Tistrella mobilis: one gene and its partner. The protein of the gene in region 1 interacts with the protein of each later gene in a pairwise test. Links are inferred from orthologs where the notes say so. Each region holds a gene or a part of one and is shown in the gene's direction. Other genes may lie near its edges.

What was found.
Region 2: the proteins of cysK (region 1) and cysE interact in binary tests that used the Escherichia coli proteins (3 or more experiments, as listed by UniProt). The link is inferred for Tistrella mobilis from one-to-one orthologs.

Annotation. Positions count from the first base shown.
Region 1 is NZ_CP121017.1:4,900,894-4,909,009, reverse strand. What follows is about bases 86-2,970. They hold cysK (cysteine synthase A), read left to right. Parts: upstream 86-983; coding sequence 984-1,958; downstream 1,959-2,970. Other genes in these bases: P7L68_RS27745 (hypothetical protein), read left to right, coding at 2,926-2,970; P7L68_RS27750 (ThiF family adenylyltransferase), read left to right, coding at 2,032-2,838; P7L68_RS27760 (Rrf2 family transcriptional regulator), read left to right, coding at 476-931; dut (dUTP diphosphatase), read left to right, coding at 86-383. Also shown: more of dut, read left to right, coding at 1-85; more of P7L68_RS27745, read left to right, coding at 2,971-3,306; P7L68_RS27740 (2-hydroxyacid dehydrogenase), read right to left, coding at 3,370-4,350; P7L68_RS27735 (SH3 domain-containing protein), read left to right, coding at 4,656-5,255; P7L68_RS27730 (rubrerythrin family protein), read right to left, coding at 5,275-5,778; iron response transcriptional regulator IrrA, read right to left, coding at 5,840-6,250; P7L68_RS27720 (NAD(P)H-dependent flavin oxidoreductase), read right to left, coding at 6,400-7,797.
Region 2 is NZ_CP121017.1:3,239,220-3,243,959, reverse strand. The notes cover bases 152-3,000. They hold cysE (serine O-acetyltransferase), read left to right. Parts: upstream 152-1,130; coding sequence 1,131-1,871; downstream 1,872-3,000. Other genes in these bases: P7L68_RS20265 (cysteine desulfurase family protein), read left to right, coding at 2,440-3,000; P7L68_RS20270 (Rrf2 family transcriptional regulator), read left to right, coding at 1,922-2,443; P7L68_RS20280 (alpha/beta hydrolase), read right to left, coding at 295-933. Outside these bases: P7L68_RS20285 (DUF5397 domain-containing protein), read right to left, coding at 1-140; more of P7L68_RS20265, read left to right, coding at 3,001-3,573; P7L68_RS20260 (cysteine desulfurase family protein), read left to right, coding at 3,689-4,740.

The DNA of each region.
Region 1 (8,116 bases):
CCGGTGCCGCCGGGCTCGATCTGCCTGCCGCCGTGCCGGCAGACGCGCCGATCATGCTGGCCCCCGGGGGGCGGGCCCTGGTCCCGACCGGCCTCACCATGGCGATCCCGGAAGGCTACGAAGGGCAGGTACGGCCGCGCTCGGGCCTGGCCTTCTCCCAGGGCGTCACCGTGCTCAACGCCCCCGGCACCATCGATGCCGATTACCGCGGTGAGCTGAAGGTCCTGCTGGTCAATCTGGGCGATGCGCCGGTCGAGATCACCCGCGGCATGCGGATCGCGCAGCTGGTGATCGCCCCGGTCACCGCCACCCGTCTGGTCGAAGTCGAAGCGCTGGACGATACCATCCGCGGCGCCGGCGGCTTCGGCTCCACCGGGCACTGAGACAGAAACCCGGGCCACCGCGGAACGGCCACAAGGGGCCGGAGGTCCCGGACAGACCCGGGTTCATGAACAGGATCGAAACGGAAACGCCCATGCTCAGGCTGTCGAAGAAACTGCTGTTCGCGCTGGAAGCCGTGGTCGACATCGCCCACAACGGCGGTGCCGAGCCGGTCCAGAGCAAGGAGATCACCCGCCGTCAGGGCATCCCGCAGCGGTATCTCGAACAGGTCATGCAGCAGCTGGTGCATGCCGAGATCCTGGAAGGCGTGCGCGGCCCCCGTGGCGGCTACAGGCTGGCACGCGAACGACGCAAGATCACGATCGGCGACATCGCCCGCGTGGTACGCGCCATGGAGAAGGCCGACGACCCCATGGCCGATCCGGCAGGATCCGATCTGGGCCACAAGGTCGTCCGCCCGGTCTGGCAGGATATCCAGGACGAGCTGATGGAACGCCTGGACGGCATCACCATCGCCGATCTCTGTCAGCGCGCAGTGGAACAGGGCATCCGCAGCGAAGCCATGACCCGCATGGATTTCTCGATCTGAGGCGACGGCCGCCCCTGCCCCGCGGCCGCCCCCAAGAAGGAGCGCAGTCGACATGACCGATACCTGGCAGCCGACCCCCACTCACGGCCGTGGCCGGATCTACGACAACGTTATCGACACCATCGGCGACACGCCGCTGGTCCGCCTCTCGCGCCTTGGCGCCGCCAAGGGCGTGAAGGGTGAGGTTCTGGCCAAGCTTGAATTCTTCAACCCGCTCGCCTCGGTCAAGGACCGTATCGCCGGCGCGATGGTCGCCGCCGCCGAGGCCGAGGGCGCCATCGGCCCCGACACCGTGCTGGTCGAGCCGACATCGGGCAACACGGGCATTGCACTTGCCTTCGTCTGCGCCGCAAAGGGCTACCGGCTGATCCTGGCCATGCCCGAGAGCATGTCGATCGAACGCCGCAAGATGCTGAAGCTGCTGGGCGCCGAGCTTGAGCTCACCCCGGCGAAGCTGGGCATGAAGGGCGCCATCGCCCGCGCCCAGGAGCTGGTGGACGGCAATCCGAATGCGATCATGCTCCAGCAGTTCCGCAACAAGGCCAACCCGGCCGTGCACCGGGTGACGACCGCCGAGGAGATCTGGGCCGATACCGCCGGCAAGGTGGATGTCGTCGTCGCCGGCGTCGGCACCGGCGGCACGGTCACCGGCATCGGCCAGGTGCTGAAGCAGAAGAACCCGGCGGTGCGCATCGTTGCGGTGGAGCCCGAAGACAGCGCAGTGCTGTCGGGCGGCCTGCCCGGCCCGCATAAGATCCAGGGCATCGGTGCCGGTTTCGTGCCCGAGATTCTGGACCGGTCGGTGATCGACGAGGTGCTGACGATCGCCAACGAGACCGCCTTCGACTATGCCCGCACCCTGGCGCGGACCGAAGGTATCCCCTGCGGCATCTCGTCGGGTGCCGCCGTGGCGGCCGCGGTCGAAATCGCCCAGCGGCCCGACATGGCCGGCAAGACCGTGGTTGCGATCGTCCCCTCTTTCGCCGAACGCTATCTCTCGACCGATCTCTTCAACGGTCTAGAGTGATCCTGCCCGCGGCCGCGACGCTCTCGTCGCGGCCGCATCCTTCTGCCGCGGAATCCCGCCCGTCGTGGACGACATCGAACTCACAGACGCCGAAATCGAACGCTACAGCCGCCAGCTGGTGCTCCCGGAATTCAGCGAGGCAGCGCAGCTGGCCCTGAAACGCGCCCGGGTACTGCTGATCGGCGCAGGCGGGCTGGGGGCACCGCTCGGCCTCTATCTGGCCGCAGCCGGTGTGGGCACGATCGGTATCGTCGATGCCGATCGGGTCGATCTCAGCAATCTGCAGCGCCAGATCATCCACCGCACCGAGGATATCGGCCGGCCCAAGGTCGAAAGTGCCGCCCGCGCGATCCGGGCGCTCAACCCGGAGATCCGGGTCGAAGTCCACGACAGCCGGATCGATGCCGGCAACGCGGCCGCGTTGATCGGCGCCTATGATCTCGTCGCCGACGGCTCGGACAATTTCGACACCCGCTTCCTGGTCAACGATGCCTGTCATCTGCTGGGCCGCACCCTGGTCTCGGCGGCGATCCTGCGTTTCGACGGCCAGATCTACACCTTCCGCTCCCATGCCCACCGATCAGGCGGCCCACGCCTGCCCTGCTATCGCTGCCTCTACCCCGCCCCCCCGCCGCCGGGGCTGATCCCCAGCTGCTCTTCGGGGGGCATCATCGGTGCGCTGGCGGGCATGGTCGGCTCGCTCCAGGCGCTGGAGGTGGTGAAGGAGCTGACCGGCATCGGCGAGGGTCTTGCCGGCCGGATGCTGATCGTGGATGCGCTGTCCAACCGCTTCCGCACCGTCCGCCTGCCCGCCGATCCGGCCTGCCCGCTTTGTGGTGACCATCCGGTCATCACGACCTTCGGCGATAATAGTGCATGATGAGGCACGTTTATGATTAGTGACAGATCATATACTGGACTCATCCTCGAGTCGGGCAGCCTTACTCGTGTCCATTATGGCCTGGCCATGGCCGCGGCGGCGCTTGCGCTCTCTCAACCGGTGGTGTTGTTCTTCACCAACGCCGCCCTGCTGACCCTGCGCGCCCCGGCCCCCGACGGCAAACCGGGCTGGGCGACCTCCCCGCTCGCCCCCGAGCTCGCCGCTGCAGGCATCGCCGGTGATGCCGCAAGCTGGGATGCCGGTCTCACCGCCCGTGGAGCCGCCGGCTTCGAAGACCTGATCGAGGCCTGCCGCGACCTCGGCGCCCGCTTCATGATCTGCGACATGGGCCTGCGCGCCATCGGGCTGGAGCGCGGCGCGCTCAGGGACGACCTTCCCTTCGAAGAGGGCGGGCTGGTCAGCCTCTACCGGATCCTGGGCGACGCCGGACGGCTGGTGGTCATCTGACCCTCCAAAGACGAAGGGCGCCCCAAGGGGCGCCCTTCGTCTTTGGACTGACAGCCGGTAAGATCAGAACGGCAGCACCCGATCCGGCGGCGTATGGCCGTCGATGAAGGTCTTGATGTTGATCAGCACCTTCTCGCCCATGTCGATGCGCGACTCGAGCGTGGCCGAGCCCATATGCGGCAGCAGGACGGTGTTGTCGAGCTCGACCAGCTTGGGGTTCACCGCCGGCTCGTGCTCGAACACGTCCAGCGCCGCACCGGCCAGCTGGCCATCGCGCAGCATGCGGGTCAGCGCCGCCTCGTCGATCACCTCGCCACGGGCGGTGTTGACGACATAGGCGTCCTTCTTCAGCAGTCTCAGCCGCCGTGCCGACAGCAGATGATAGGTAGCCGGCGTGTGCGGGCAGTTGACCGATACGATGTCCATCCGGGCCAGCATCTGGTCGAGGCTTTCCCAATAGGTCGCCTCAAGCGGTCCTTCGATATCGGCGTGCAGACGGTTGCGATTGTGATAGTGGATCGACAGGCCGAAACCGCGGGCACGGCGGGCCAGCGCACGGCCGATACGGCCCATGCCGATGATGCCCAGGCGCTTGCCCCAGATCCGGCGGCCGAGCATGTGGGTGGGGCTCCAGCCGTTCCACTCACCCTTGCGGACCATGCGCTCGCCTTCCGGCACGCGCCGTGCCACCGCCAGGATCAGCGCCATCGTCATGTCGGCGGTATCTTCCGTCAGCACGTCGGGCGTGTTGGTGACGGTGATGCCGCGCTGACGCGCCGTGGCGAGATCGATATGGTCGGTGCCGTTGCCGAAATTGGCGATCAGCCGCAGCTGCGGCCCGGCATGGGCGAGCACGCCGGCATCGATCCGGTCGGTCACCGTGGGTACAAGCACATGGGCGGTCTTGACCGCCTCGATCAGCTTGTCCTGCCCGAACGCGACGTCGTCATGATTGAGCCGCGTGTCGAACAGCTCCATCATGCGCGTCTCGATCTGCTCGGGCAGCTTGCGGGTGACCACAACCACCGGCTTCGGCTTCACCATCGACACTCTCCCATAGACCGCCCACCTTGCGGCCGCCCAGCGTCCGGCCCCGGGGCGTATTATCCAGGCGTCCTGTGCCGGGCGCAGGAACGACCCCGCATCTGGCGCCCTGCCCGACGGCACCCGCCCGGTCCCCCTTTCTTAGCAAATCGGCCGGTGCGATACAAACCGGCCGACCGATTGCGTGACGATCCCCTGCAGCGTAAGGTCTGGAAAGCCCCGGCAGGGCGCTCCTTGACCAGGGTGGCCGCCGGCCGGCGCCGCACTTATGCTTTCAGGCCCGCCCTTCAGGACCGATCCCTCTCATGCCCGACCGCATCACCGCCCGCCCCCGTTTCGCCTTCCTGCTGACGCTGTTCGTCTGCCTGGCCATGATCGGAGGCGCCGCGCTGTTCTTCACGGCCGGCGCCGCCGATGCGCCCACCGCCGAAGAGGCGAAGGATGCCCCGGCCGAAGACGAAGGCGGCGCCAAATGGGTCGGCCGCAGTGCCGAACGGCCGCCGCTCCCGCGTTTCGTGTCACTGCGCTCTGCCGAGGTCAATGTCCGCACCGGCCCCGGCACCCGCTATCCGGTGGCTGCGATCTACAATCGCAAGGACCTGCCGGTCGAAGTGACCGCCGAATACGAAAACTGGCGCAAGATCCGCGATGTCGAGGGGGCCGAGGGCTGGGCACATATGAGCCTGCTGTCGGGCCGGCGCACCGCCATCATTCAGGGGGAGGTCCGCACGCTCTACAACCGCCCCGCCGCCGATGCCGTGCCGCTGCTGCGCGCAGAGCCGGGCGTCGTTGGCCGGCTGATGGCCTGCGAGCGGAACTGGTGCGAGATGGATATCGCCAACACCCGCGCATGGATCCGCCGCGACGAGATCTGGGGCGTCTACCCGGACGAAGATTTCCATTGATGCCGGAGACACGGCGCCGTCAGGCGCCGTGGTCATCACCCTCGGGCACCGTCTCGTCCAGACTCTCTTCCAGGCTGATGAGCGAGCGCCGGAACCGCGCCGCATGGGCACGCTCTGCACGGGCAAGGGTCTCGAACCACTCCGCTGCTTCGATCTGGCCCTCTTCGCGGGCCACACGCGCCATTTCGGGATAGACGCCGGTCGCGTCCTCTTCCTCGCTCGCAATCGCGGCGCGGAGATTTTCCGGGGTCGTGCCGATGGGAAGCCCGGTCGCCGGGTCGCCCCCCGCCTCTTCCAGGAATTCCAGATGGCCCAGGGCATGACCGGTCTCGCCCTCGGCAATCGACCGGAACACCGCGGCCACGTCGTTGAAGCCCTCGATATCGGCCTGACGGGCGAAATAGAGGAAGCGGCGATTGGCGGCCGCTTCAGACATAAAGGCCCGGATCAGATTGGCCTCGGTGCGCGTGCCGCCAAGCGGCGGTTCGGCGGCCGGGATGCGGTCGTCGGAACGGTCGGTCATGGGGTACTGGCTCCGTGGCTCTCCGGTTCGTGATCCCGCCGCCCCGCCCCCATGCCGGGCATCAGCGGACGCGGATGATCACGTCGACACGGGCGATGGAGGCATCGCCCGGCGGTTCGGGCAGACGGGCGATCTGGACCGCATCCCCGGGGATGTCCTGGAGATGGCCGCCGTCTTCATAGAAGAAATGATGATGGTGGCTGACATTGGTGTCGAAATAGGACCGGCCGCTGTCGACGACCAGCTCGCGCAGCAGCCCAGCCTGGGTGAACTGGTGCAGCGTATTGTACACGGTGGCCAGCGACACCGGGAGCGCCGCCGCCTGCGCCTCGCGGTGCAGCTCTTCGGCCGTCACATGACGGTCGGTGCCGTCGAGCAGCAGGCGCGCCAGAGCGAGACGCTGCTTGGTCGGCCGGAGACCGGCGGCCTTGAGCTTCTCGAGCACGGCGGTATAGGTGCGGTTGGTGGACATTCCCGGCTCTCGTCTTGTTGAAGGTCCGCGACGCGCCATGGGAAAGTCGCGTAGGGACGGTCAGTTAGCCAGGAATTTAGGTGCGTTCCATTCTGAGTGCAAGGCCGGAGACCGGGGAAGCCCCCCGATCTCCGGCCGGAAGATGCACATCAGTCACCGGTGCGGATGCGTTCGACGAGCTGACGCACGGTCGGGACGAAGCCGTTCGAGTAGAACGGATCTTCGGCGAAACGATAGGCGTTGTGGCCGGCGAACATCAGCTCGTGCTCGACATCCGAGCCATGGGCGATGTTCTGAAGCGTTTTCTGGATGCAGAAACTGCGCGGATCGGCCCGACGGCCGGTGGTGCCCTTCTCGTTGGCCGCCCAGTTGCTGAACTGGCAGGCCGACAGGCACCCCATGCAGTCGATCTGATCGATATGGATCTGCTTCGCCGCGGCAGGGTCGACGAAGATCAGCGTGCTGTCCGGGGTCTTCATCGCTTCGGTATGACCGTCGGCGATCCAGCCCTGGGCGCGTTCGAAATCATGCGCCGTGACATAGACCGGACGGCCGCGCGCACCGATCGGCAGCGCCACCTCATGATCGCCCACGGGCTCGGTGGTGTACGCGATCTGGCGATCGCTGCGGCCGCGGAGCTCCTGCAGGAAGTCGTTGTTGACCGCCGAGGAATAGAAGCCGGTCGGGCTGAAGCGGTGCAGATAGACATCCCCCGGCTTCAGCGTCCGCAGCCGCTCTTTCCAGGCGTCGGAAATCGGGCTCTCCTTGGTGAGCAGCGGCCGGGTACCGAACTGGAACGCCACCGGCGCCACCTCGGGGTCATCCAGCCAGTGCTCCCACTCGCGCAGATACCAGACGCCGCCGGCCATGATGATCGGCACGTTGGGGATGCCGATCTCTTTCATCAGCTCCCGCAGTTCCCGCACACGCGGATAGGGCGACTGCGGCTCGCGCGGGTCCTCGGCATTCGACAGGCCGTTATGGCCGCCGGCAAGCCACGGATCCTCGTACACCACGCCGCCAAGGTACTCGGCAAAGCGATGATAGGCACGCTTCCACAGCGCCCGGAAGGCGCGGGCCGACGAGACGATCGGGTAGTAGTAGACCCCGTGCTCGGCGGCAATCTGGGCCACGCGATAGGGCATGCCGGCGCCACAGGTCACGCCGTGGATCAGGCCTTTGGCCCCTTCCAGCACGCCCTGAAGCACCGTCTCGGCGCCACCCATCTCCCACAGCACATTGACGTGGATCCGGCCTTCGCCGCCCGCCAGCTCGTGGGCGATGCGCGCCTGGGTGATGCCGCCGCGGATGCCGTAGGCCACCAGCTCGCCATGCCGCTCGCGGCGGGTCTTGCCGTAATAGGTCTGCGGGATCGGGCGGCCGTCGGCGTCGAAACTGTCGGCATTCACACCCGAAAACGTCCCCACGCCGCCGGCTGCAGCCCACGCGCCGGAGCTTTCGCCGTTCGACACGGCGACACCTTTCCCGCCTTCGACCAAGGGCAGGACTTCCCGTCCGGACAGGAGGATGGGGTTCAAGGGCTTCACGATGCCTCCGCTACTCGTCCTTGCGTTCTTTTTGTTCAAAGCGACGGCCCGGGCCGGCGGTTCCGCCGTCCGATCCGCGCCGATGCGTTCGAACCGATCCGCCCATGGCCGGGCCTCGGGACCAGGCCTTGGGCAGGTTCGCCGGTTAACTGGCCATGGTTTTCCATGAAGTCCAGCCCTGCCCGCCGTGGTTTTTTGCACCGCACCCGCAGGCACGCGCCCTGGAAGCGAGGCAGTCGGCAGACATGGCGACGCCGGCCGGCGATTTCCTGAAGGGAAGGCCACCGGCCGGCGCGTCGTCATATCACGGAATGCGGGG
Region 2 (4,740 bases), 1.7 Mb from region 1 along the record:
TCGACCATTGTGACTTCGACCATCCAATCGCCATCGTCCAACTGACGAAGAACATGGCCGACCTCGTATTTCGGCCCGAAAGGCCCGAAGCATTTGATCTTCCCGACCGGAACGAATGGGGGAGCAACGGTAGCATGCATGATGTTTCTCCCATGAAAAGATGCGGGGAATCGTGGCTGAGATAGTGGACGGCGACAATCAAAATCGGACCCCTACGTTATACCTGGGCCGAAATTAATCCGTCCGTGGCTCTTTGCCGCTTATCCCCATCATCCGGGTTCCGCTTTCCGCGCCTCAAAGCCCCGCGCGGGTCAGATAATCGTCGCTGAGCGCCGCCACCGTTTCCAGCTGCTGGCCGAAGAAATGGTCGGCGCCCGGCACCACCTTGTGCTCGATGGTGATGCCCTTCTGGCTGTTCAGCTTCGTCGCCAGCTTGGTGACCGAATCGGGCGAGACGATGTCGTCGCGGTCGCCATGGATGATCAGGCCCGAAGACGGGCAGGGGGCGAGGAAGGTGAAGTCGTACATATTCGCCGGGGGCGCGACCGAGATGAAGCCGTCGATCTCGGGCCGGCGCATCAGCAGCTGCATGGCGATCCAGGCGCCGAACGAGAAGCCGGCGATCCAGCAGCCGGTGGCGTTCGGGTTGTAGTTCTGCATCCAGTCGAGCGCCGATGCGGCATCCGACAGCTCGCCCTGGCCGTTGTCGAAACTGCCCTGGGACCGGCCGACACCGCGGAAGTTGAAGCGGAGCACCGAGAAGCCGCGCGCCTTGAACGTCTGAAACAAGGTGTAGGCCACCTTGTTGTTCATCGTGCCGCCATGCTGCGGATGCGGATGCAGGATCAGCGCGATCGGCGCGTTTTTCGCCGTCCCGTGGTGATACCGGCCTTCAAGGCGTCCTTCGGGTCCGTTGATGATCACTTCGGGCATTGCTGCTCCCAGTATTGTCGTTGCCGACGTCAAAGCGCCCGGGCGGGGGCCGGTGATGACGGACAATCTTGACTGTTTCGGTCGGATATCCGTAGAGTCCGTGGAAACGACGTCGGGTCGCGCGCAGCGGTCGGGGCGCCATAACGGAGTCCGTCGCCGGACGCAGGGTGGCGGATGATATCACACGGTGCGAGGCCATGTTCAAGAGCCTGAAACGCGAGATCGACGTGGTGTTCGATCGCGACCCCGCAGTGCGCAGCCGGCTGGAGGTGATTCTCTGCTATCCCGGCTTCCACGCGATCATGATCTATCGCGTCGCGAACTGGCTGTGGCGGCGGAATTTCAAGCTGCTCGGCCGCTGGGTGTCGCATCTGGGCCGTTTCCTGACCGCGATCGAAATCCATCCCGGCGCCACCATCGGCCATGGCTTCTTCATCGACCACGGCATGGGCGTGGTGATCGGTGAGACGACCGAGATCGCCGACAACGTCACTCTCTATCAGGGCGTCACCCTGGGCGGGACCAGCTGGGAGAAGGGCAAGCGCCATCCCACCGTGCTGGAAGGCACCATCGTCGGTGCCGGCGCCAAGGTGCTGGGGCCGATCACGGTCGGCGCCGATGCCCGCATCGGCTCCAACGCCGTGGTGGTGAAAGACGTTCCCCCGGGGGCGACGGTGGTCGGCATTCCGGGCCGGATCGTCAAGGCCCGCGGCGGGCTGGACGAAGAGATGCGCCGCTTCGATGCCTATGCGATCGGCACCCCCGACCTGCCGGACCCGATGGCGCGGATCGTCGACGGGCTGTTGAGCGAGGTTCAGCGCCTGTCCGCCCGCGTGAGCGAGCTGGAGGCCGGGCTCGACCCCGAGGGCCATGCCCGTGCCGTCACCGATGCCGAGGCCCGGATTCACCGCCTGCCTGGGGCCGGCGACCGCCGCTGAGCGTCCCTGATCTGCGCCCCACCCGCCCCACAAACGCCAGGCTGCGCCCCATGCCCGACAGCTTCGACAGTGCCGCGATCGACACCGCCGACCCCGACTGTTCCGGGACCGCCGATCTGCCCCGGCGCGCCCGCCCGGCCCCGCGGGAGGCGGCGGGCGGATCGGGCGTGGTCCGGGTGGGGGCGCGGGCGCATTACGCCGTGGTGGCGATGGTGGAGCTGGCCCGGCGGCGCTGTGCCACGCCGACCTGTATTTCCGACATCGCAACCTGTGCCGACATCCCGCCGGCCTATCTGGAACAGCTGTTCCGCAAGCTGCGCCGGCGCGGCCTGGTGCGCAGCGCCCGGGGTGCCGCCGGCGGCTATTGCCTGACCCGCGCGCCCGAGGCGATCAGCGTCGCCGATGTGGTGGCCGCGGTCGAGGGCGGGGACGGCCGGCTGCGGGGGGTGGAGGGCCGGTTCGGCTGCGGCGTGGTCGCCCTCTGGCAGGCCGTCGATGCCGGGGTTCGCGCCCGGCTCGCCCAGGTCAGCATCGCCGATCTGGCCACAGGCCATAAGGATGACCACCCGTGACGCGCACCATGCGCCATTTCCTCGATCACAATGCCGGCGCGCCGCTGCTGCCGGCGGCGCGGGCGCGGATGATCGAGGTGCTGGATCTGGCCGGCAACCCGTCTTCGATTCATGCCGAGGGCCGCGCCGCCCGGGCGGTGGTGGAGCAGGCCAGGGCCGAGATCGCGGCCCTTTGCGGCACCCGGCCCGACCGGGTGCTGTTCACCTCGGGCGGCACCGAATCCAATGCCTGGATGCTGCATCAGGCGGAACCCGGCCGGCGTGCGGTTTCGGCCGTGGAGCATGACAGCGTGCTGGCGGCCGATCCCCAGGCCCCGCGCATTCCGGTGGATGGCCAGGGCGTGGTCCACCCGGATGCAGTGGCGGCCGTGCTCGACCGTCTGCCGGATGGCGGCGCCGGCGCGCTGGTCGCGGTGATGGCGGTCAACAACGAGACCGGGGTCATTCAGCCGGTGGCGGAGATCGCGGCGCTGGTGCATGCCCGGGGCGGGCGGATCGCCTGCGATGCCGTGCAGGCGGCCGGGCGGCTCGACCTCGGAACCTTGTGTGGCGCGGTCGATTTCCTGTCACTCTCCGCCCATAAGATCGGTGGCCCCAAGGGTGTGGGGGCACTGGTGGCGGGGCCGGAGGTCGAACCTGCGGCGCTGATCGCGGGCGGGCAGGAATTTCGCCGGCGCGGCGGCACCGAGAACCTGGCCGGCATTGCCGGTTTCGGGGCGGCGGCCGCGGCGCTCGGCGCCACGGATCTGGCCGCCGAAGGGCGGCGCCTGGCGGCGCTTCGCGACCGGATCGAGGCGGCCCTGGCCGCAGCGGCGCCGGATGCCGTCTTTCCGGGGCGGGATGCGGCCTGTGGCCGGGTGGCCAACACCCTGTCGGTGGTGCTGCCGGGCATCGCCGCCGAGACCCAGGTGATGCGGATGGATCTGGCCGGAATCGCGGTCTCGGCCGGCTCTGCCTGTTCCTCGGGCAAGGTGACGGCAAGCCCGGTGCTGGCCGCGATGGGGCTGGGCGATCTGGCCGGCCAGGCGCTTCGGGTCAGCCTGGGGGCCGGCAGCACGGCCGATGATGCCGAGGCCTTCATCGCCGCCTGGTGCCGCATGGCGGCCCGGCGCGCCAGGGCAGCCGAATGAGATCTGCGGGGCGCGTCCGTGCATGGGCGCCCCGCGACGGGACGACAACCGGGGGCCCCGATCGGGCCGGTGACGGAGACGTGATGCGATGACCGCTATGGAGGCTCCCGGCCGCATGAGCGACGATACCGACTGTCCGGCGGCGCCGATCTATCTGGACAATCAGGCGACCACGCCCATGGACCCGCGGGTGCTTGAGGCGATGATGCCCTATCTCACCACCCAGTTCGGCAACCCCCATTCCGCCACCCATCGCTGGGGCTGGGACGCGGAAGCCGCGGTGGTGAAGGCGCGCCGGCAGGTCGCAACCCTGATCGGCGCCGATCAGGGCGAGATCGTCTTCACCTCGGGGGCCACCGAATCCAACAACCTCGCCATCAAGGGGGCGGCGCTGGCGGCGGTTGCGGCCGGCAATCCGCGCCGGCATCTGGTGGTGAGCGCGATCGAGCATCGCTGCGTGCTGGCGGCGGCCGAGCGCATGGCCGCAGCCCATGGCTTCGAGGTGACCGTGGTGCCGCCCGGCCCCGACGGCATCGTGCGGGCCGATGCGGTCGCGGCGGTGCTGCGCGACGACACGCTGCTGGTCTCGGTGATGGCGGTGAACAACGAGATCGGCACCGTCCAGCCGGTCGCCGAAATCGCCGCCCGCGCCCATGAGCGGGGCGCCCTGGTCCATACCGACGCCGCCCAGGCGGCCGGGCGGATCCCGCTCGACCTGCGCCGTGCCCCCGTCGACATGCTCAGCCTGTCGGGCCACAAGATCTACGGACCCAAGGGCGTGGGCGCATTGTTCGTGCGCCGGGGGATCGAAGACCGCATCCAGCCGCTCTTCGACGGCGGCCGCCAGGAACGCGGCCTGCGGGCCGGCACCCTGCCGACCCCTCTGGTCGTCGGCCTGGGCGAGGCGGCCCGTCTGGCGCGTCAGGAAGGGCCCGAAGAAACGCAGCGCATCGGCCGGCTGCATCTGCGTCTGCTGGAAGGGTTGAGTGCTGCCGGGCTCAGGCCCGAGATCAACGGTGCCGCCTTCACCGGCACCGATGCCCCCGGCCATACCCCGCGGGTGCCGCACAATCTGAACCTGTCGCTGCCCGGCACGGAAGCCGACCGGATCATCCGGGCGCTGCCCGACATCGCCATGTCGGCCGGCTCGGCCTGTTCCTCGGCGGC